2 regions of the Pseudomonas sp. AN-1 genome follow, and region 2 is predicted to be linked to the other one. Evidence: predicted binding sites of a transcription regulator. Region 2 holds the regulator's gene; the other holds the start of a gene.

Region 1 (10,791 bases), 290 kb from region 2:
GGAGTTGGTCGACGGGTTGGTCAGGGCGTTCAGCGCCTTGCCGTGCTTGATGATGCCGCCGATGAAGTACAGGGCGGTATCGGACAGGCCGGCATAGCCTTCGCCGGCGAAGGTGTTCTTGCCGTCTTTGGCGATGGACATGTGCACGTGCATGCCCGAGCCGTTGTCGCCGTACAGGGGCTTGGGCATGAAGGTCACGGTCTTGCCGTAGGCGGCGGCGACGTTCTGCACGCAGTACTTCAGGGTCTGCACTTCGTCGGCCTTGGCGACCAGGGTGTTGAACTTCACACCGATCTCGTTCTGGGCGCCGGCCACTTCGTGGTGGTGCACCTCGACGATCTGGCCCATCTCTTCCAGGGCGTTGCACATGGCGGTACGGATCTCGTGATCCGGATCGGCCGGCGGGGTCGGCAGGTAGCCGCCCTTGACCGCGATGCGGTGGCCGTTGTTGCCCTGGCCGCCGTTCATGTCGGCGTCGCTGCTCCAGGCAGCCTGCTCGGAGAAGATCTTGAACATGGAGCCGGACATGTCCGACTTGTACTTCACGGAGTCGAAGATGAAGAATTCCGGCTCCGGACCGGCGAACACGGTGTCACCGATACCGGTGGTCTTCAGGTATTCCTCGGCGCGCTTGGCGATGGCGCGCGGGTCGCGCTCGTAGCCCTGCATGGTGGACGGCTCGATCACGTCGCAGACCAGGATCAGGGTCGGCTCTTCAGTGAACGGGTCCATCACCGCGGTGCTGTCGTCCGGCAGCAGGATCATGTCGGAGGCTTCGATGCCCTTCCAGCCTTCGATGGAGGAGCCGTCGAACATCTTGCCCACGTCGAAGAAGTCTTCGTCGGCGTCACGCGCCGGCATGGTGATGTGGTGCTGGCGGCCTTTCGGGTCGGTGAAACGGAGATCGATCCACTTCGCGTTGTGTTCTTGAATCAGTTGCAGCGCCTTCGACATGCTGTCCTCCAGGGGGTACACACGGGCGGTGGGGCGCCCGAGATTCGTTTTTCATCGGGCCTCGGCCCGCCGGAAAATGTCCGGATTTCAAAAGCAAGGAGCGTGCCAGTGCTCGGAAATGGGCATGAGCCGCGGAAAATGCGGCTTTTCCGGGCGTCGCCCGCGATGCGCGCTAGGATCGTGCACCACGGGGGTGCTTTCAAGTGTTGCACTGATTCATTTTGGTGCAATTTGCCGTCGCGCGGATTTCTGCTCAAAGCTTGAGCAATTTCCGCTATAATCCGCGCCCCTCTTTTCGCTGCTCCTGCCTTCGCGCCGTTCGCCCATGAAACTGATCGTCAAACCCTTCGCGGAAATCACCATCAAGAGCCGGCCGGTGCGCAAGCAGTTCATCCGCCAGCTCGGCAAGAACATCCGCACCGTGCTCAGGGATCTCGATCCGGCGCTGCAGACCGAGGGCGAATGGGACAACGTCGAGGTGCAGACCCAGGTCAGCGACCCGCAGGTGCTGCGCGAGATGCTCGAGCGCCTGCGCTGCACGCCGGGCATCGCCCACTTCCTCGAGGTGCACGAGTACCCGCTGGGCGACTTCGACGACGTCACCGAGAAGTGCAAGCTGCATTTTGGTGCGAAGCTTTCCGGCAAGATCTTCGCGGTGCGCTGCAAGCGCTCCGGCAACACCCACGACTTCTCCTCGGTCGACCTGGCCGCCCACGTCGGCAGCCGCCTGCGCCGCGAGTGCTCTGCCTCCGGCATCGACCTCAAGCATCCCGAGGTCGAGGTGCGCTTCGAGGCGCGCTACGACCGCCTGCTGGTCGAGCACGCCCGCCACGAAGGCCTCGGCGGCTATCCGCTGGGCTCCATCGAGCAGACCCTGGTGCTGATGTCCGGCGGCTTTGACTCCACCGTGGCGGCCTACCAGATGATGCGTCGCGGCCTGCTCACCCACTTCTGCTTCTTCAACCTCGGCGGCCGCGCCCATGAGCTGGGGGTGATGGAAGTCGCCCACTACCTGTGGGAGAAGTTCGGCCGCTCGCACCGCGTGCTGTTCATCAGCGTGCCGTTCGAGGAAGTGGTCGGCGAGATCCTCGGCAAGGTCGACAACAGCCAGATGGGCGTGGTGCTCAAGCGCATGATGCTGCGCGCCGCGTCGCGCATCGCCGACGAGCTGCACATCGACGCGCTGGTCACCGGCGAGGCGATCTCCCAGGTGTCCAGCCAGACCCTGCCCAACCTGTCGGTGATCGACGCGGTGACCGACACCCTGGTACTGCGCCCGCTGATCGCCGCGCACAAGCAGGACATCATCGACACCGCCACGCGCATCGGCACCGCCGAGTTCGCCAAGAACATGCCCGAGTACTGCGGGGTCATCTCGGTCAACCCGACCACCCGCGCCAAGCGCTACCGCGTCGAGCATGAGGAGGCGCAGTTCGACATGGCCATCCTCGAGCGCGCCCTGGAGCGCGCGCGCAAGGTGACCATCGACAACCTGATCGACGAGCTGGGTCAGGACCTGCAGGTCGAGGAGGTGCGCGAGGCGCTGCCCGGGCAGATCGTCCTCGACATCCGCCACCCCGACGCCGCCGAGGACGAGCCGCTGCTGCTGCCCGGCATCGAGGTGCAGACCCTGCCGTTCTACGCGATCAACAACCGTTTCAAGGAACTGGATGCCAACCGCCAGTACCTCCTGTACTGCGACCGTGGCGTGATGAGCCGCCTGCATGCCCACCACCTGCTCAGCGAGGGGCATGCCAATGTGCGCGTTTATCGTCCGGCCTAGGCAGCCGGGCCTGCTGGGGGGCAGCATCCGCCACCGCCCCCCCGATTGGCGCTGCCCGCGTTAATCAAGCTGTCGCCGGCAGGCGGGAACAATCCCGTCCGGCATCCGAATCCAAGCGTTACCTATCGAGAAGACACCCCAGTGATCGAACAACTGCGCAACATCGCCATCATCGCCCACGTCGACCATGGCAAGACCACCCTCGTCGACAAGCTGCTCAAGCTCTCCGGCACCCTCGACCGCAAGGAAGCCGAGAACGAGCGCGTGATGGACTCCAACGACCAGGAAAAGGAACGCGGCATCACCATCCTGGCCAAGAACACCGCCATCAAGTGGAACGGCTACAACATCAACATCGTCGACACCCCCGGCCACGCCGACTTCGGCGGTGAGGTCGAGCGCGTGATGAGCATGGTCGACTCCGTGCTGCTGGTGGTCGACGCCCAGGACGGCCCGATGCCGCAGACCCGCTTCGTGACCCAGAAGGCCTTCAAGGCCGGCCTGCGTCCGATCGTCGTGGTCAACAAGATCGACCGCCCGGGCGCGCGTCCGGACTGGGTCATCGACCAGATCTTCGACCTGTTCGACAACCTCGGCGCCACCGACGAGCAGCTGGACTTCCCGATCGTCTACGCCAGCGCCCTGAACGGCATCGCCGGCATGGACCACGAGGCCATGGACGACAACATGGACGCGCTGTTCCAGGCGATCATCGACCACGTGCCGGCCCCGGTGGTGGACGTCGAAGGCCCGTTCCAGATGCAGATCTCCCAGCTGGACTACAACAGCTTCCTCGGCGTCATCGGCATCGGCCGCATCGCCCGCGGCAAGGTGCGCACCAACACCCCGGTGACCGCCATCGGCGCCGACGGCAAGAAGCGCAACGGCCGCATCCTGAAGGTCATGGGCCACTCCGGCCTGCAGCGCGTCGAGGTCGAGGAAGCCACCGCCGGCGACATCGTCTGCGTCTCCGGCATGGACGAGCTGTTCATCTCCGACACCCTGTGCGACCAGAACAACGTCGAGGCGCTGCCGCCGCTGACCGTCGACCAGCCGACCGTGAGCATGACCTTCCAGGTCAACGACTCGCCGTTCGCCGGCAAGGAAGGCAAGTTCGTCACCAGCCGTAACATCAAGGACCGTCTGGAGAAGGAACTGCTGCACAACGTGGCGCTGCGCGTCGAGCAGGGCGAGTCCCCGGAGAAGTTCAAGGTTTCCGGTCGTGGCGAGCTGCACCTGTCGGTGCTGATCGAAACCATGCGTCGTGAAGGCTTCGAGCTGGCCGTGGGCCGCCCGGAAGTGGTGATCATCGAGAACGAGGCCGGCGAGAAGCAGGAACCGTACGAGAACGTCACCATCGACATCGAGGAGCAGCACCAGGGTCCGGTGATGGAGCAGATGGGCCTGCGCAAGGGCGATCTGACCAACATGATCCCCGACGGCAAGGGCCGTGTGCGCCTGGAGTACACCATCCCGGCGCGCGGCCTGATCGGCTTCCGCAACAACTTCCTGACCCTGACCTCGGGCACCGGCATCCTCACCTCGACCTTCAGCCACTACGGCCCGATCAAGGCCGGCGAAGTGACCAACCGCCAGAACGGCGTGCTGGTGTCGATGGCCACCGGCACCGCGCTGACCTACTCGCTGGAAACCCTGCAGGCCCGCGGCAAGCTGTTCCTCGAGCCGGGCCAGGAAATCTACGAAGGCCAGCTGTGCGGCATCAACAGCCGCGACAACGACCTGGTGATCAACCCCACCAAGGGCAAGAAGCTCGACAACATGCGCGCTTCTGGCAAGGACGAGGTCATCGCCCTGGTTCCGCCGATCAAGTTCACCCTCGAGCAGGCGCTGGAATTCATCGCCGACGACGAGCTGGTGGAAGTGACCCCGAAGTCGATCCGTCTGCGCAAGAAGATGCTCAACGAGAACGACCGCAAGCGGTATGAGCGCAGCAAGGTCTGATCGGCTGAGTCGGCCTTGAGCTGAAATGAAAAGCCCCGTCTGGCGAGAGCCAGGCGGGGCTTTTTGCCTCGTTTCCGCTGAAATTTCCAAGGATAGGCTGCTCGGATGCCGGGTTATAAGCTGCGTGAATGCCATATCGGAAAAACATTTTCCATGAAATGTGATACAGATTCGCTCATGTGAAATGCGTTGGAAATTTTAATTGTTTCATTTTGTAGGCTTTGAAGGAGGAGTTTTAGTTTTTTGTTTTCTTCGTGCGTTTTTTCTATTTCAATTAAAAGGTCCTTTGTGATGGCTTTGTAGGCTTTATCTAGTGCCCATGATGATGCTGGGCCAAGAAGATATTTTGCCTTAAATACCGATTTGTCGATTTTTATTTGCTCCAAGAACTCTGAGCTAAAATTATTTTTGGTGCTTTCTGGTTTTTCTATTTTGCATCTTATTCTGTCCTCTTTTGTCATGATTTCGTCAGTTGACTGTGAGGCTTCTCCTGAAGAGGTCGTATAAAAGTCTGCATGTTTGCTTTTTGTCATTATTCTGGGTTTTTCTGAGGCATCTTCTGTTGTAAATATTATTGCTTTTTTGCCGTCGCTGCTGATGCTGTGTCCAAAGAATTGGTCTATAAAGTACTTGTTGAAACTGGTCTCGTGAAGTTCTGCCGCTTTGTTTTCGGCGGCTCCGCCAATTATTATCATAGCGTGGTAATTTGGTAATTTCTCAAGATAATCTATGTCCTCTATGTGTATTGGTGTTGGTTTTGTTTCTTTGTGGAGGTTGCGTACTTTGTTTGTTATTTTTTTTGCGTGGAATTCGTATTCTTGAGAATAAATTACTAGCAGTGTTTTATTTTCTTTTTGCATAATGTGCTTTCTGGTTGTTGGTTTTTGCGGTTGTCGTAGTCAATTTATTGGTGGATTGGTTAGGCGGGCTGCGCTTCAGTTAGCTCCTCGATTAGCAGTCCTGTGTATTTCGCAATGGCTTTCTCGGAAGGTAGCTTTACTTTCTCCCGTTTCTTTACTTCTTCTTCGATCCATGGGGTGAATTTTTGTGCTGTGAACTCTTTTCTGTTTTTTGAAGCATGCATTTCCCTTAGAAAGTCAGGGATGTCTATTTTTTTGAATTTTTCTATTACTTTTTCTGCTTCATTTTGGCTGAGGAGGTAGTCGAAGGCGAGTTCGCCAAAGACGGATTTGACTATCTCCAGCATCTTGTTAGCATCGTCTTCTATGAACTCATCAAGTAGTAGTGATGTTGCTTTGGTTGCGGTTGCTCCACCAGCGAGGCCGCCAATTATTCCTCCAACAACTCCGCCAATTGCAGTTCCTATTCCTGGGATAGCAGAGCCTAATGCTGCGCCTGCAGCGGCACCTCCCATCCATCCTCCAGTTCCGCCCGCAACTCCTGCTGCTGTTTTTGTTACGTTCTTGAATGCTTGGGCTCCGGATATCTTTCCATTGAAGAGTCTTGCAAAATCTACCGAAGATATGACGAGTGTCGTTATTGCGCCGGTTACGATGTTGCCGCGTAGTAGTTTGCTGACGTAGTTTGATGCTGCTGCCCCATAAATATTGTTTCCGCTGCGAACTCCATTTGCAATCCATGCGGATGCTTTGTGGCCGACTTGCTTTACAATCCAGTCTGTAGTCCCTCGCAGACTCTGCTCAATGCCGGTCCTGCCAGCTTGGGCGGTGATGATGCTACTTATCCATGCTATCCCGCCAGTCTTCAGGCCGTCGTAGCATGCCGACTTTAGTGCTACCTCCCATTCTTCTCCACTCCAAATCCTGACAGCGAAAGAGATGGCAGAGGATATACCCATTGCGGTTCCGGAAAGTTTTATCCCGTTTACTGCGTCGTAGGTCAGGCTTTCAATTGTTCCGAATCTTGCAATGTTTCGTGCTTGTTCATACGTGAAACTGCCTTTTCGAACAATTTCTCTTGCCTTGGAGGGGTCGTTTATGCCTTTTATTTGGCCTTTCTTAATTCTCTCTTCCATGGCTTTTATTGCGTCTTCATATTTATCTGATGGCACTTCTAGTTGCATTGGTGTGCCATTTGTGTTCCAGTATCTGTATCCTGATTCATCGAATGCTTCAGATACGCACTTTGAGCCTGTTCTGCAGTATTTTGTTTGTATGTAAACTCCATCTACCAGCCGGTCGGCGCCATTTTTCTGGTTGTCATGGCCAACGATTTTTGCATCCTGCAGCCTCATTTTGTCATAAAGGTGGTTGGCCTTTTCAGCGGCAAAGCCATGCCCCCTTTCTGCGTTTAATATGACATTTTCTGCAAAATTTTCTGCGCTTCCGATTGCGCCGGCAGCTGTTCCGCTATGGCTGCCAAGGTCTCCCAGTTGGCTTTTATTGGTCTCAAAGTTCCATGAGGAATTACACTGTGGGCACTTTACTTTGAGGTTTCCTTTGTCTGTGGGGATGCGTAGTACCTGATGGCAGGATATGCAGGTTATGGTCGCTATAGATTCATTTTTCCATAGCCATTTGGCACTGCAGGTTGGGCACTTTACCTTTAGTTGGTGTTTGTTTTCTGGGATGTTTAGCTTTTGGTTGCAGTTAATGCAGTCAATGATTTTCATAGGGTGCGTGCTTTTCTTTCGGGTGGCTTGAGCTATTTTGCGATTTTCGGGATTTCTAGTGCTTTTAAATTTTTATGTTTAAGAATTTATTTCTTGCTCCCGATTAATTTTCTTCTCAAGATTTTCCTTCGCCCGCTTCAACTCGCTGTACTCCTGATAATGCTCGTAGCCCTTCTTCGCAATGAAGTAAAGGCCGACAGCGGCAAGGATGTTCTTCAGCATGACGTTCACTCCTGTGTGGCGTACTGGCGAGAGGCTTGCTCGGTCTGCCCACCATCTTCCATGGCGCTACGACAGCCTGTGTCGCATCCAGCCGGCTGCGCATACATCCCCCGCAACCTCTCCACCTTCCGCCCGATCTCCTCCACCCACACCTTGGGCGCATGCACGCGGATCTGGTCGTTGAGGCCGAAGATCCACCACAGGGTTTCCTGGTCCAGCGGCACGCGGGCGTGCAGGCGTTGCCAGTCGCTGTCGGGCAGCGCTTCGAGGTGCTGCTGGCGGCTGAGCGGGGTTTCGTCGAGCAGCCAGGCGATCTGCGGGGAGACGTCGGCGATCAGTTCGACTTCGTCGGGCGACTGGCGCCAGGCGAAGGCGCCGCCTTCGATGTAGCGGTCGATGTCGAAGCCTTGGTGCTCGCGGGCCGGTTCGTCCAGCAGCTCGGCGGACCGGATGCGGTGCAGGGCGAACTGGCGCAGGTCGGCGTAGTCGTTGGCGGTGCCGATCAGGTAGCTGCTGGAGTGGCGCGACACCAGGCCGGCCGGGTGGATGCGCAGGCTCCTGGCGTCGCCCTTGCTGCGGCTCAGGTAGTCGACCCGCAGCTGGCGGCGTTCGAGCAGGGCGGTGCAGACCTGCGTCCAGATCGCCGGCTGCAGCGGGGCCGGGAGCAGGGCCTTGCCGTTGGGCAGGGTGCGTACGCGGCGCGCCCAGTGGGCCAGGCCGTTGCGCTCCATGCCGTCGAGGTAGTCGCGGGCGCTGCGAAAGTGCGGGTTGAGCTGGTCCAGCACGCTCTGCGGCAGCAGGGTGTTGAGGTGGCTTTCGGCCAGGTGCAGGGCCAGCGCGGAGGCGGTGTCGAGGGCGGGCAGGCCATGGGCGGCGTCGCGGTCGAGGCTCCAGCGGTAGGGGCGCTGGCTGTCGTCGCAGAGGATCGGGAAGCGCCCGGCCAGCTTGTCGCGCAGGTCGCGCTGCAGGGAGCGCTTGTCGATCTCGAAACCCTTGTCCCTGAGCCTTTCCAGCAGGGTAGGGGTGGCGATGCGCCCCGGCCAGCGCGGGATCAGCTGCAGCAGGGCGAGGTAGCGGAACAGGGGATCCTTGGTTTCGGACATCGTGCGGCTTCCGTGTCGACGTTGGCGGATGGCCTGTGACCGGTGTCCGCTTGTCGGCGAGTGTAAGACGGCGGATGGGCATTTGGCCACTAGCGGGGCAGTGCCTTGTCGGGCGCTCAGTGCCTGCCGCCAAGGAGCTGCTGCAGCCTGGCCCTGAAGGTCTCGGCGGCGCTGGCCGGGCGCCATTGCAGCGTCTGGCTGCCGCACTGCGGGCAGTGCTCGAACCAGTCGACGCCGAGGACCAGTGCATCGCTGCGCGGGATGACGGTGCGGCACCAGCCGCAGTCGGTGCAGCGGAAGGTGGAGGGCGGTGGCGGAATCGGCATGCGGAGGCTCCCGGGTCATTGCAGGTCAGGGCGGGGCTGGGCCTGGCGCTTGGCCAGCTGTTCCTGCAGTTCCTCGTTTTCCTGCTTGAGTGCGCGGTATTCCCGGTAGTGCGCGTAGCCCTTCCGGGCGACGAAGATCAGGCCGACGGCGGCGAGAAGGTTCTTCAGCATGGCGTTGCTCCTTGCGGGAGGCATCGGGCGGTCTTCCGTATCTTCCATGCTGGCGCGACAGCCTGTGTCGCAGCGCATGCGCCCAGCCGCCTCCGGCACAGGTTGCGCCGTCAGCGGGGCGGCGCGGATTGTTGCACCCCACGCAAAACAGGCTTCTCCACATCGGCATTTTTCCCGCGGCGGGCGGGGCGGAAAATATGTCCATGCCCGGCAGCGAACCAGCCTCCGGGCGGCTTTCCACCCAAGAGGTCGAGTTGCTCATGAAATCCAAAGCTCTGTTCCTGACCGTCATGCTGGCCTCTACCGGGGCCTTCGCCGCCGAGGCTTCGGCAGGCAACGACGCGCAGGCGACCGCCTACACCTACGGCATGAATCTGGATGTCGCCGAGGTGATCGCCATCAATGAAGCCCCCCACGGGCGTTGCGAGCTGGTGCCGACCGAGATGACCTACCGCGATTCCCAGGGCCAGGTGAAGACCATCAGCTACACCAAGCAGGACATGTACTGCGAGTAAGCCGTTTGCCGTAATCCGCTTCCTTTCCCGTTTCTCCACGGAGTGCCCCGCGAAGTTTCTGACTTCTCAACGCTCCCTGTTAGGCAGGCTCCCTGAGCCTGCCTTTTTTTGTTTTGCCGTTCGGCAGGGCGCCGCCGTCCGAGGCAGGGAGGCCTGTCGTTCCCATGCGGTGGCGCGCCGCGGCTGCGTTATGCTGGCAGCGGCGGCCGGCGCGTGGGGATCGGCCCCATCCCTGTTCGCGGAGGTCGTCTTTCCCATGGATGTATTGCAGGCCATGCGGGTGTTCGCCCGGGTCATCGACAGCGGCAGCTTCACCGCGGCCGCCCAGGCGCTCGAGCTGTCCACCGCCCAGGTGTCGCGGCTGGTCTCCGACCTGGAGGCCAGTCTCAGCACGCGCCTGCTCTATCGCACCACCCGCCGCCTGCGCCTGACCGAGGCCGGCGAGCGCTACCTGCAGCGCTGCCGGGAGATCCTCGTCCAGGTCGACGAGGCCGCCGCCGAGGCCAGCGGCGCGCATCTGACCCCACGCGGCCGCCTGCGCGTGCACTCCTTCACCGGCCTGGGCACCCAGTACCTGATGCCGCTGGTGGTGCGCTACGCCGAGCTGTATCCGCAGGTCGACGTCGATCTCAGCCTGTCGCAGCGCACCCCCGATCTGCTCGAGGAAGGCCACGACGTGGTGGTGACCCATTGCCGCGAGCTGCCGGATTCCGAACTGGTCGCCCAGCGTCTGGGCGAGGTCTTCAACGTGGTGTGCGCCGCGCCCGACTATCTGCGCCGCCTGGGCACGCCGTCGTGTCCCGAGGCGCTGCGCGAGCACCGCTGCCTGCGCCTGCTCGACCCGGTGTATCCCGGCGACTGGGTGTTCGAGCGCGCCGGCGAGCGGCAGGTGATCAGCCCCGGCGATGGCTTCCAGGCCAACGTTTCCGAGGCCATGGTGCAGGCGGTGGTGGCCGGCATGGGCGTGGGGCTGCTGCCCAACTTCGTCGCCGCCCGCGCGTTGCGCGAGGGCAGCCTGGTGCGGGTGCTGCCCGAGTGGCAGCTGCAGGAGCGCAGCCTGTATGCGCTGTACTCCTCGCGGCGCTTCCTCGACGCCAAGATCAAGACCTGGATCGAGCTGCTCAAGGCCGAGCTGCCGCGGCTGCTGGCGCGCGATGCGGCC
Region 2 (10,791 bases):
AAGGTGACCACGCCGCGCGCGCGCATCGACATGGTCATCCAGCCGCGCAAGAAGGCCGAGCCGGAGCAGAACACCCCATGAGCACCCTGATCGCCCAGCACCTGGCCAAGAGCTACAAGGGACGCGCCGTGGTGCGCGACGTCAGCCTGTCGATCGACAGCGGGCAGATCGTCGGCCTGCTCGGCCCCAACGGCGCCGGCAAGACCACCTGCTTCTACATGATCGTCGGCCTGGTGCATGCCGACCAGGGTCGCGTGCTGATCGACGAGCAGGACGTCACCCACCTGCCGATGCACGGCCGCGCCCGCGCCGGCATCGGCTACCTGCCGCAGGAGGCGTCGATCTTCCGCAAGCTGACGGTGGCCGACAACATCATGGCCATCCTCGAGACGCGCAAGGACCTCGACCGCGCCGCACGGCGCGAGGCGCTGGAAAGCCTGCTGCAGGAGTTCCACATCAGCCACATCCGCGACAGCCTGGGCATGAGCCTGTCCGGCGGCGAACGCCGCCGGGTGGAGATCGCCCGCGCCCTGGCCAGCGATCCCAAGTTCATCCTCCTCGACGAACCCTTCGCCGGGGTCGACCCGATCTCGGTGGGCGACATCAAGCAGATCATCCACCACCTCAAGGAACGCGGCATCGGCGTGCTGATCACCGATCACAACGTGCGCGAGACCCTGGACATCTGCGAGACCGCCTACATCGTCAATGCCGGCCAGCTGATCGCCGAAGGCGATGCCGAGAGCATCCTCGCCAACCAGCTGGTCAAGGACGTCTACCTGGGCCACGAGTTCCGCCTGTAGGCCGCCGGCAGCGCACCCCGTCCGCGCCCGCCCTCTGCCGGGCGCCCCCACCCGACTGCGCCTTTTCGGGCGACTGTCAAGCCTAGGCAAAGCCGCAAATATCGGGCATATAATTTGCTAACCGCGGCGCCCCGGCGCCCAGCAGTGGACAGCGCGCAGGCGCTGGCAGACCCAAGGTGCCAACTCCCAAGCCATGAAACACTCGCTAGTCCTCAAGATGGGCCAGCAGCTGACGATGACACCGCAGCTGCAACAAGCCATTCGTCTGCTCCAGCTGTCGACCCTCGACCTGCAGCAGGAAATCCAGGAAGCCCTCGACTCCAACCCGATGCTCGAGCGACAGGAAGACGGCGACGACTTCGACAGCAGCGACCCGCTGGCGGAGAGCGAAGGCCCCTCCTCCGGCGCCAGCCACGACAGCACGGTCGCCACCACCGAGCGCGACCCCGACAGTCTCGACGAGGGCCAGTGGGAGGAGCGCATCCCCAGCGAGCTGCCGGTGGATACCGCCTGGGAGGACATCTACCAGACCAGCGCCAGCAGCCTGCCGAGCAGCGAGGACGACGAGTGGGACTTCACCGCCCGCACCTCCTCCGGCGAGAGCCTGCACAGCCACCTGCTCTGGCAGCTCAACCTGGCGCCGATGAGCGACAGCGACCGGCTGATCGCCATGTCGATCATCGACGCCATCAACAACGACGGCTATCTCGAGGAAAGCCTCGAGGAGATCCTCGACTCCCTCGACCCTGAACTGGGCATCGAGCTGGACGAGGTGGAAATGGTCCTGCACCGCGTGCAGCAGTTCGAGCCACTGGGCATCGGCGCACGCGACCTCAGCGAGTGCCTGCTGCTGCAGCTGAAGCAGCTGCCAGCCGACACCCCCTGGCTGGACGAGGCGCGCCGCGTCGCCCGCGACCACCTCGACCTGCTCGGCAGCCGCGACTACGCCCAGCTGATGCGGCGCCTGCGCCTGAAGGAGGACGAGCTGCGCCAGGTGGTCGAGCTGATCCAGCGCCTCAACCCGCGTCCCGGCGCACAGATCGAGGCCGGCGAGGCCGAGTACGTGGTCCCCGACGTGATCGTGCGCAAGGACAACGAGCGCTGGCTGGTCGAGCTCAACCCCGACGCCATGCCGCGCCTGCGGGTCAACCCGCACTATGCCGGCCTGGTACGCCGCGCCGACTCCAGCGCCGACAACACCTACATGCGCAACCAGCTGCAGGAAGCGCGCTGGTTCATCAAGAGCCTGCTCAGCCGCAACGAGACGCTGATGAAGGTCGCCACCCAGATCGTCGAGCAGCAGCGCGGCTTTCTCGAGTACGGCGAGGAGGCGATGAAGCCGCTGGTGCTGCACGACATCGCCGAGGCGGTGGGCATGCACGAGTCGACCATCTCGCGGGTCACCACGCAGAAGTACATGCACACCCCGCGCGGCATCTACGAACTCAAGTACTTTTTCTCCAGCCACGTCAGCACCGCCGAGGGCGGCGAATGCTCGTCGACGGCGATCCGCGCCATCATCAAGAAACTGGTGGCGGCGGAAAACCCGAAAAAGCCATTGAGTGACAGCAAGATCGCTGGTTTACTGGAAGAGCAGGGGATTCAAGTGGCCCGCCGGACCATCGCCAAATACCGGGAGTCCCTCGGCATTGCACCCTCCAGCGAGCGCAAGCGACTGGTGTAGCGTTCGAGCAGCAGAATTCAGGTGGCGGGGAATATCCCGCCAGCAACGTAGGTAATAAGGAGAAGCGGTATGCAAGTCAATATCAGTGGCCAACACCTGGAAGTGACCGACACTCTGCGTGACTACGTCAACGAGAAATTCGAGCGCCTGGCGCGCCATTTCGACAAGATCACCAACGTCCAGGTGATCATGCAGGTGGAGAAACTGAAGCAGAAGATCGAAGCGACCCTGCATATTGCCGGCGGCGAAGTGGTCGCCAACGCCGAGCACGAGGACATGTACGCCGCCATCGACCTGCTGGCCGACAAGCTGGACCGCCAGCTGATCAAGCACAAGGAAAAACAGATCGAACGCGAACAGGGCGCCGCTGCCCGCTGATCATTCCCCGATGATTCGACTAGAGCACATCCTGACCCCCGGCCGTTCCCAGGTGAACGTGCCGGGAGGCAGCAAGAAGCGCGTTCTCGAGCAGATCGCCAACCTCGTAGCCCGGGACATTCCCGGGCTCGACGCACATGACATCTTCGAAAGCCTGGTGGCCCGCGAGAAGCTCGGCTCCACCGGCTTCGGCAATGGCATCGCCATCCCCCACTGCCGCCTGGCCGGCTGCTCGGTGCCGGTCAGCGCCCTGCTGCGCCTGGATGCCCCGGTAGACTTCGACGCCCTCGACGGCGCGCCGGTGGACCTGCTGTTCGTCCTCTTGGTGCCGGAAACCGCCACCGAGGAACACCTCGAGCTGCTGCGCCAGATCGCCGGCCTGCTCGACCGTGCCGACGTGCGAGAGCGCCTGCGCCAGGCCAGGGATGGATTCGACCTCTACCAGGTGGTGCTCGATACCGTGGACGGACGCTGAGCCATGCGCCTGGTGATCGTCAGCGGCCGCTCCGGCTCGGGCAAGAGCACCGCCCTGGCCGTACTTGAGGACAACGGCTTCTACTGCATCGACAACCTGCCCGCCAGCCTGCTGCCCGACCTCGGCGAGCGCGCCCTGCTGCAGACCGAACTGCTGCAGCCCAAGGTCGCGGTGTCCATCGACGCACGCAACCTGCCCAGCCAGCTCCGCCGTTTCCCCGAGCTGCTCGACCAGCTGCGCCAGCGCAACATCCAGTGCGACGTGCTGTACCTGGACGCCGACAACGCCACCCTGCTCAAGCGCTTCTCGGAAACCCGCCGGCGCCACCCGCTGACCAGCGATGAGCGCTCGCTGAGCGAGGCGATCGATGACGAACGCCAGCTGCTGGCGCCGATCGCCGACCTGGCCGACCTGAAGATCGACACCGCCAACCTCAACCTCTACCAGCTCAGCGATACCCTCAAGCTGCGCCTGCTGGACAAGCCGCAGCCGGGCACCGCCTTCCTGATCGAGTCGTTCGGCTTCAAGCGCGGCATGCCGGTGGACGCCGACCTGGTGTTCGACGTGCGCTGCCTGCCCAATCCCTACTGGAAGCCGGACCTGCGCGAGTACAGCGGCCTCGAGGCGGTGGTGCGCGACTACCTGGACGCCCAGCCGGACGTCGAGGAGATGTACCAGGACCTGCTCGCCTACCTCAGCAAGTGGCTGCCGCGCTTCGCCGCCAGCAACCGCGCCTACGTCACCGTGGCCATCGGCTGCACCGGCGGCCACCACCGCTCGGTGTACCTCGCCGAGCGCCTGGGCGCCGCGCTGCGCGACAGCCTGGGCAACCTGCAGATCCGTCACCGCGACCTCAAGTAACCAGGACACTTCCCGCCCGATGCCAGCCTGCGACGTCACCATCATCAACAAGCTCGGCCTGCATGCCCGCGCCGCCGCCAAGTTCGTCGGCGTGGCCGGGCGCTTCCCCTGCCAGGTGCGGGTCGGTCGCTCGGCGGACAGCCTGGTGGACGGCAAGAGCATCATGTCGGTGATGATGCTGGCCGCCGGCAAGGGCACCCCGATCCACCTGCGTACCGAGGGAGAGCAGGAGCAGGAAGCCCTGCAGGCCCTGCTCGAACTGATCAACAACTACTTCGACGAAGGCGAATAGCTCCGCCCCCCCGAGGAACGGGCAGGAAACCTCCTGCCCTCCCCCGCAGCGACCTCAGCTGCCACCCACCGTCATCTTCTCGATCAGCACCGAGCCGCTGCGCACGTTGCCGCGCGTCTCCAGGTCGCTGCCCACCGCCACGATGCCCCTGAACATGTCGCGCAGGTTGCCGGCGACGGTCACCTCCTGCACCGGGAACTGGATCACCCCGTTCTCCACCCAGAAGCCCGCCGCACCGCGCGAGTAGTCGCCGGTGACCAGGTTGAGGCCCTGCCCCATCAGCTCGGTGACCAGCAGGCCGCGATCCATGCGGCGGATCAGCGCCGCCTGATCCTCGCTGCCGTGGCTGACGAACAGGTTGTGTACGCCGCCGGCGTTGGCGGTGCTCGGCATGCCCAGCTTGCGTCCGGAATAGGTGCCGAGGGCATAGGAGACCAGCTTGCCGCCTTCGACGAAGGGCTTGGCATAGGTGGCCAGGCCGTCGCCGTCGAAGCTGGCGCTGCCCATGCCGCGCGACAGGTGCGGACGCTCGTCGAGGCTCAGCCAGTCGGGGAACAGCGTCTGGCCCAGCGCGCCCTCGAGGAAGGAGGCCTTGCGGTACAGGCTGCCGCCGGAGATCGCCGCGAGGAAGTGGCCGAACAGCCCGGTGGCCAGTTCGGCGGCGAACAGCACCGGCACCTCGCAGGTCGGCACCGGCCGCGCGCCCAGGCGCGCCACCGCGCGCTCGGCGGCGCGCCGGCCGATCGACTCGGCACTGGCCAGCTCGCTGCCGATGCGGCTGACGTCGTACCAGTAGTCGCGCTGCATCTGCCCTTCGCCCTCGGCGATCATCACGCAGCTCAGGCTGTGCCGGCTGGAGGCGTAGCCGCCGACGAAGCCGTGGCTGTTGCCGTACACCCGGCAGCCCAGGTGGGTGTTGAGGGTGGTACCGTCGGCGCGGGTGACCCTGGGATCGGCGGCGAAGGCCGCCGCCTCGCAGGCCAGCGCCTGCTCGATGGCCTGCTCCGGATCGATCGCCCAGGGATGGTACAGATCGAGATCGGGCAGTTCGCGGGCCATCAGTGCGGCGTCGGCAAGGCCTGCGCAGTCGTCCTCGGAAGCGTGACGGGCGATGGCCAGCGCCGCCGCCACGGTCTCGCGTATCGCGCTCTCGCCCTGCGCCGAGGTGCTCGCCGAACCCTTGCGCTGGCCGAGGTAGAGGGTGATGCCGAAGCCACGGTCGCGGTTGAACTCGACCGTCTCCACCTCGCCCTGGCGCACGCTGGTGGACAGCCCCTGCTCCAGCGACACCGCCACCTCGCAGGCGCTGGCGCCCTGGCGGCGCGCCTCGGCGAGGATCGCCTCGACCTGCTCCTGCAATCCCGGCAGGGCCTGCGGCCCCACGCTTTCCACGGCTGAATTCATGTCCTGCTCCTGTTTTCCCGCCGGCGTGCCGGCCGGGCCGGACAAGCGGCCCCTTGAGTGGTTATCATGGCGGCGTTTCCCAGCGGACCCACCCCATGTCTGAACAATTCGACGACGACTTCTCCGGAGAGAAGAGCAAAACCCAGGTCAAGCGCGAACTGCATGCGCTGCAGGACCTCGGCGTGCGCCTGACCACCCTCAAGCCCGAGCAGCTCGAGCGCCTGCCGCTCTCCGACATGCTGCTCAAGGCACTGCTCGAGGCGCCCAAGCACAAGGCCCACGCCGCGCGCAAACGCCACATCCAGTACATCGGCAAGCTGATGCGCAGCCAGGACCTCGAAGCCATCACCGGTCTGCTCGACCAGATGGACGCCTCCACCCGCCAGTACAACGAGCGCTTCCACGCCCTCGAGCGCTGGCGCGACCGACTGGTCGGCGGTGGCGACAGCGACCTCGAGGCGCTGCTCGGCGAATATCCCGAGGCCGACGTCCAGCACCTGCGCCAGCTGATCCGCCACGCCCAGCACGAGGCGGCGCACAACAAGCCGCCGGCGGCGGCGCGCAAGGTGTTCAAGTACCTGCGCGACCTCGACGAGGTCAAGCGCGGCCTGCGCTGAGCACCCTCCCCAGTCATCGCAGGGTGGGCAACTCGCGCAGCGATCTTCCACCGCTCCATCCGCTGGGCAATCGCTGCGCGAGTTGCCCACCCCACGTGTCAGCCGCCGGTGCCGCCGACGGTGATCGCCTCGATCTTCAGGGTCGGCTGGCCGACGCCCACCGGCACCGACTGGCCGTCCTTGCCGCAGGTGCCGACGCCGCTGTCCAGCGCCAGGTCGTTGCCGACCATCGACACCCGGCTCATCGCCTCCGGACCGGTGCCGATCAGCGTCGCGCCCTTGACCGGCGCAGTGATGCGGCCGTCCTCGATCAGGTAGGCCTCGCTGGTGGAGAACACGAACTTGCCGCTGGTGATGTCCACCTGGCCGCCGCCGAGGCTGGCGCAGTACAGGCCGCGCTTCACCGAGGCGATGATCTCCTCCGGCTCGCTCTGCCCGGCCAGCATGTAGGTGTTGGTCATCCGCGGCATCGGCAGGTGCGCGTAGGACTCGCGCCGGCCGTTGCCGGTCGGCCTGACGCCCATCAGGCGGGCATTGAGCTTGTCCTGCATGTAGCCCCTGAGCACGCCGTTCTCGATCAGCGTGGTGCACTGGGTCGGCGTGCCCTCGTCGTCGAGGCTCAGCGAGCCGCGACGGCCCGCCAGGGTGCCGTCGTCGACGATGGTGCACAGGCTCGAAGCCACCTGCTGGCCGACCCGGCCGCTGTAGGCCGAGCTGCCCTTGCGGTTGAAGTCGCCTTCCAGGCCGTGGCCGACCGCCTCGTGCAGCAGCACACCGCTCCAGCCGTTGCCGAGCACCACCGGCAGGCTGCCGGCCGGCGCCGGCATTGCCTCCAGGTTGACCAGCGCCTGGCGTACCGCCTCGCGGGCATAGTCCATGGCGCGGTCGTTGTCGAGGAAGTAGCGGTAGTCGGTGCGCCCGCCGCCGCCGTGGGCGCCGCGCTCGCGGCGACCGCCCTGCTCGACGATCACGCTGACGTTGAAGCGCACCAGCGGACGCACGTCGGCGCCCAGGCTGCCGTCGGCAGCAGCCACCAGCACCTGCTCCCAGGTGCCGGCCAGGCTGACGGTGACCCGCGAGATGCGCGGATCGAGGGCGCGGGTGGCCTGGTCGACGCGCTTGAGCAGCTCGACCTTCTCGGCGCGGCTGAGCACTTCCAGCGGGTTGTCGGCGCCGTACAGGCGCGGCGGCACCTGCACCGCCGGGGTGTGCACGCGGCCCTGCTGGCCGGCACGGGCGATCGAGCGGGCGGCGCCGATGGCCTGGCGCAGGGCATGCTCCTCGATGCTGTTGCTGTAGGCGAAGCCGGTCTTCTCGCCGGACTGGGCACGCACGCCGACGCCCTGGTCGAGGTGGAAGCTGCCTTCCTTGACGATGCCGTCCTCGAGCAGCCACGACTCGGACACCTGGCTCTGGAAGTACAGGTCGGCGGCATCGATGCCGGGACCGGCCAGCTCGCCGAGCAGCACCGGCAGGCGCTCGAGGCCGAGGCCACCGGGAGTCAGCAGCTGGGCGCTGACGGAGGACAGGGTGTTCATGGGGACTCCTTGGTCTTGGTTTGCAGCGCCCCGGGATGCAGGCGGCGATGGGCATGCACCGGCATGCGCCGGCGGATGGCCGCCTGCGCCGGGCGGTCGAGATCGGCCAGCAGCACCGCCTCGCCGCGCGGCTGGCGGGCCAGGGGCTCGCCCCAGGGATCGACGATCAGCGAATGGCCGAAGGTTTCCCGCGGCCCCGGGTGCAGGCCACCCTGGTTGGCAGCCAGCAGGTAGCACTGGGTTTCGATGGCCCGCGCGCGCACGAGGATCTCCCAGTGCGCCGCGCCGGTCACCGCGGTGAACGCCGAGGGCGCGCTGATCAGCTCGGCGCCGGCCGCGCGCAGGGCGCCGTACAGTTCGGGAAAGCGCAGGTCGTAGCACACGGTCAGGCCCAGGCGCCCCACCGGGGTGTCGGCCAGCACCAGGCGCTCGCCGTGGGCGAAGTCGTCGGACTCGCGGTAGCTGCCGCGGCTGTCGGCCACCTCGACGTCGAACAGGTGCAGCTTGTCGTAGCGCGCGGCGACCTGGCCGTCGCTGTCGATCAGCAGCGAGCAGGCGTGCGGCTTGCCGTCGCGCTGCCCTTCCGGCAGCAGCGGCAGGGTACCGGCCACCAGCCACAGGCCCAGCTCGCGGGCGCAGGCCACGAGCCAGGGCAGCAGCGGCCCCTCGCCGGCGGCCTCGGCGCGACCGAGTTCGGCCAGATCGCGCCGGCCCATGGCGGCGAAGTTCTCCGGCAGCACGGCCAGCCGCGCCCCCTCCTGCGCCGCCTGCTCGAGCAGCATCCGGGCGCGCGCCAGATTGCTCGCCACGTCGGCCTGACTGACCATCTGGATGACTGCCACCCGGCCCATGCTCGTCTCCTGCTGCCTCATGATTTCATCCTAACCCGGATTCGCCTCAACGTGCGTCCCTCGCCGGCCTGCCGAACAGGCTGATCTGCGGGTCCTGCCAGGGGCCATCGACCCGGTAGTCGACGCTGGCCACCCGGGATAGGCGGTCGCCGACCAGCTGGTCGACGATGAACAGCGCGCCGGCGACCGGCGCCGCGCCAGCAAGCAGCGCGGCCAGCGGCAGGTTGTTGGACAGCGGCAGGGTCACCCGCAACTTGGCGGCGATGCGGTCCTGGGCCATGTCCAGCTGGCCGTCCAGCTCCAGGCGGGTCGACGGCCCGTCGAGCACCAGCGGCTCGCGGGTCAGCAGCACGCCGTCGGTGCCCGCCAGACTCCCCCCGATGCGATCGTAGGCCAGCCCGCGGCCGAGCAGGTCGGAGAAGTCAAGGCGCAGGCGCCGGCCGAGGGCGTTGAAGTTGAGCAGGCCGAACACCCGCAGCGCCGCGGCGCCGCCCTCCACCTCCAGCAACTGGCCCTGGCGCGCCTGCGCCACCAGGCTGCCGCTGAAGTGCCTGAGCCCGGCCATGGCCGGCGAGCCCGGCCAGCTGCCGTCGATGTCGACCTGGAAGTCGCGACTGGTGATGCTCGGTGCATAGCCCCAGGCCAGCAGCACGTCGCTCAAGTCGCCGCCGCTCAGACGACCGCGATACGCGGTGCGGCTGGCCATGCCCGTGCCCTGCCAGTCGAGGCTGCCGTCCAGGCGCAGGCCCTTGAGATCGAGGTCGAGCTGGTCGAAGCGCGCGCCGCTGCCGCTCGGGCGGCTGCGGAAATGCCAGCGGCCGAGGCGCTCCTCACCGAGGTAGAGGGCCTGGATGCTCACGTCCATCGCCGGCAGGCTGCGCGGGTCGAGCGCGGCCAGCGGGTCGCTGGCGGCGATACCGGCCGCCTCGCGCCGGGCCTTCTCCACCGCCGACTCGCGCGCCGGCAGGCGCAGGCGCTGCAGCTCGATGCGCAGCGGCGCGCTGGCGGCCGGCGGAATCACCACCTCGCCGAGCAGCTGCGGATTCTCCAGACGCAGACGCCAGTTGCGTCCGCCGCGCCGCAGGCCGACCCTGAGCTGCTCGAGGCTCAGGCTGCCGGCCGTGAAGCGCGCCAGTTCCAGCTCGGCCGACTGCAGCAGCTCGCCCGCCTGCCCGCCGCCCCGGCGCGCCTGCAGCGCCTGCCAGGCCGGCCAGTCGAATTCGCTCAGCCGGCCGCGGACGTGCAGGCCCAGCTCGCGGGGGATCTGCGCGGCCTCGCCGCCCAGACGCAGCTCGCCACGCCCACCGGCCAGCCGGCCGGGCGGCGCGACCAGGGCGAGGCTGGCCAGTCCCGCGTAGCTCAGCTCGTAGCGGCGCTCGGCGCCGCCCAGGGTCATGCTCCAGCTGGCGCTGCGCGTCTCCTCGGCCGGCTTGCCCAGCGGCGCCGGCAGATCGATGCGGGTGCCGCGCAGGTCGGAGCTGACCCGCAACTGGCTGGCTTCGCCGAAATCGAGATCCAGCCACAGCCGATAGGGCAGCTCGCCACTGGCGGGAACCTCCGCCGGCGCAGCGCCCAGCCAGCTGGCCAGACGCTCGACGGCGATGCTGCTGCGCACGTCCAGCCGTGACAGCGGCTTGCCGGGCTGGCCGCGCGCCTCGATCGCCGCCCGCAGCGGGCGGTCGAAGGCGCGGCCGCGGATATCCGCCGCACTCAGGCCGCGGGCCGTGTCGTAGCGGAAGCTGCCGCGAAGCTGCTGCAGCTCCAGCGCCGGCTGCGGCAGCTGCAGGCGCGCATCCTCGGTGGCGAAGTCGACCACCGCACGCAGGGCGCCGGCCTGGCGCGCCAGCGGGATGTCCAGCTGCAGGCGGCCGTCCAGCGGACCCTCGCC

What was found. The regulator sigma-54, encoded in region 2, starts transcription at its own class of promoters, with help from an activator protein. The targets are predictions, from matches to a motif close to ANTGGCATNNANNTTGCTNT.
Region 1: a site for sigma-54 is predicted at 1,045-1,064, ahead of glnA (type I glutamate--ammonia ligase). Genes of this name have one in related genera too.

The regions. Positions count from the first base shown of each region.
Region 1 is NZ_CP139195.1:3,837,710-3,848,500, forward strand. Features, by position in the region: gene glnA (type I glutamate--ammonia ligase) at 1-954, opposite strand, end outside; gene thiI (tRNA uracil 4-sulfurtransferase ThiI) at 1,280-2,737, shown strand; gene typA (translational GTPase TypA) at 2,879-4,699, shown strand; gene SK095_RS18095 (hypothetical protein) at 4,813-5,559, opposite strand; gene SK095_RS18100 (hypothetical protein) at 5,619-7,292, opposite strand; gene SK095_RS18105 (hypothetical protein) at 7,371-7,514, opposite strand; gene SK095_RS18110 (WYL domain-containing protein) at 7,520-8,617, opposite strand; gene SK095_RS18115 (hypothetical protein) at 8,734-8,943, opposite strand; gene SK095_RS18120 (hypothetical protein) at 8,959-9,114, opposite strand; gene SK095_RS18125 (DUF2790 domain-containing protein) at 9,375-9,629, shown strand; gene SK095_RS18130 (LysR family transcriptional regulator) at 9,886-10,791, shown strand, end outside.
Region 2 is NZ_CP139195.1:4,128,096-4,138,886, reverse strand. Features, by position in the region: gene lptA (lipopolysaccharide transport periplasmic protein LptA) at 1-81, shown strand, start outside; gene lptB (LPS export ABC transporter ATP-binding protein) at 78-803, shown strand; gene SK095_RS19380 (RNA polymerase factor sigma-54) at 997-2,487, shown strand; gene hpf (ribosome hibernation-promoting factor, HPF/YfiA family) at 2,557-2,865, shown strand; gene ptsN (PTS IIA-like nitrogen regulatory protein PtsN) at 2,876-3,340, shown strand; gene rapZ (RNase adapter RapZ) at 3,344-4,201, shown strand; gene SK095_RS19360 (HPr family phosphocarrier protein) at 4,221-4,493, shown strand; gene pmbA (metalloprotease PmbA) at 4,548-5,897, opposite strand; gene yjgA (ribosome biogenesis factor YjgA) at 5,993-6,514, shown strand; gene tldD (metalloprotease TldD) at 6,613-8,052, opposite strand; gene SK095_RS19340 (carbon-nitrogen hydrolase family protein) at 8,049-8,903, opposite strand; gene SK095_RS19335 (YhdP family protein) at 8,950-10,791, opposite strand, start outside.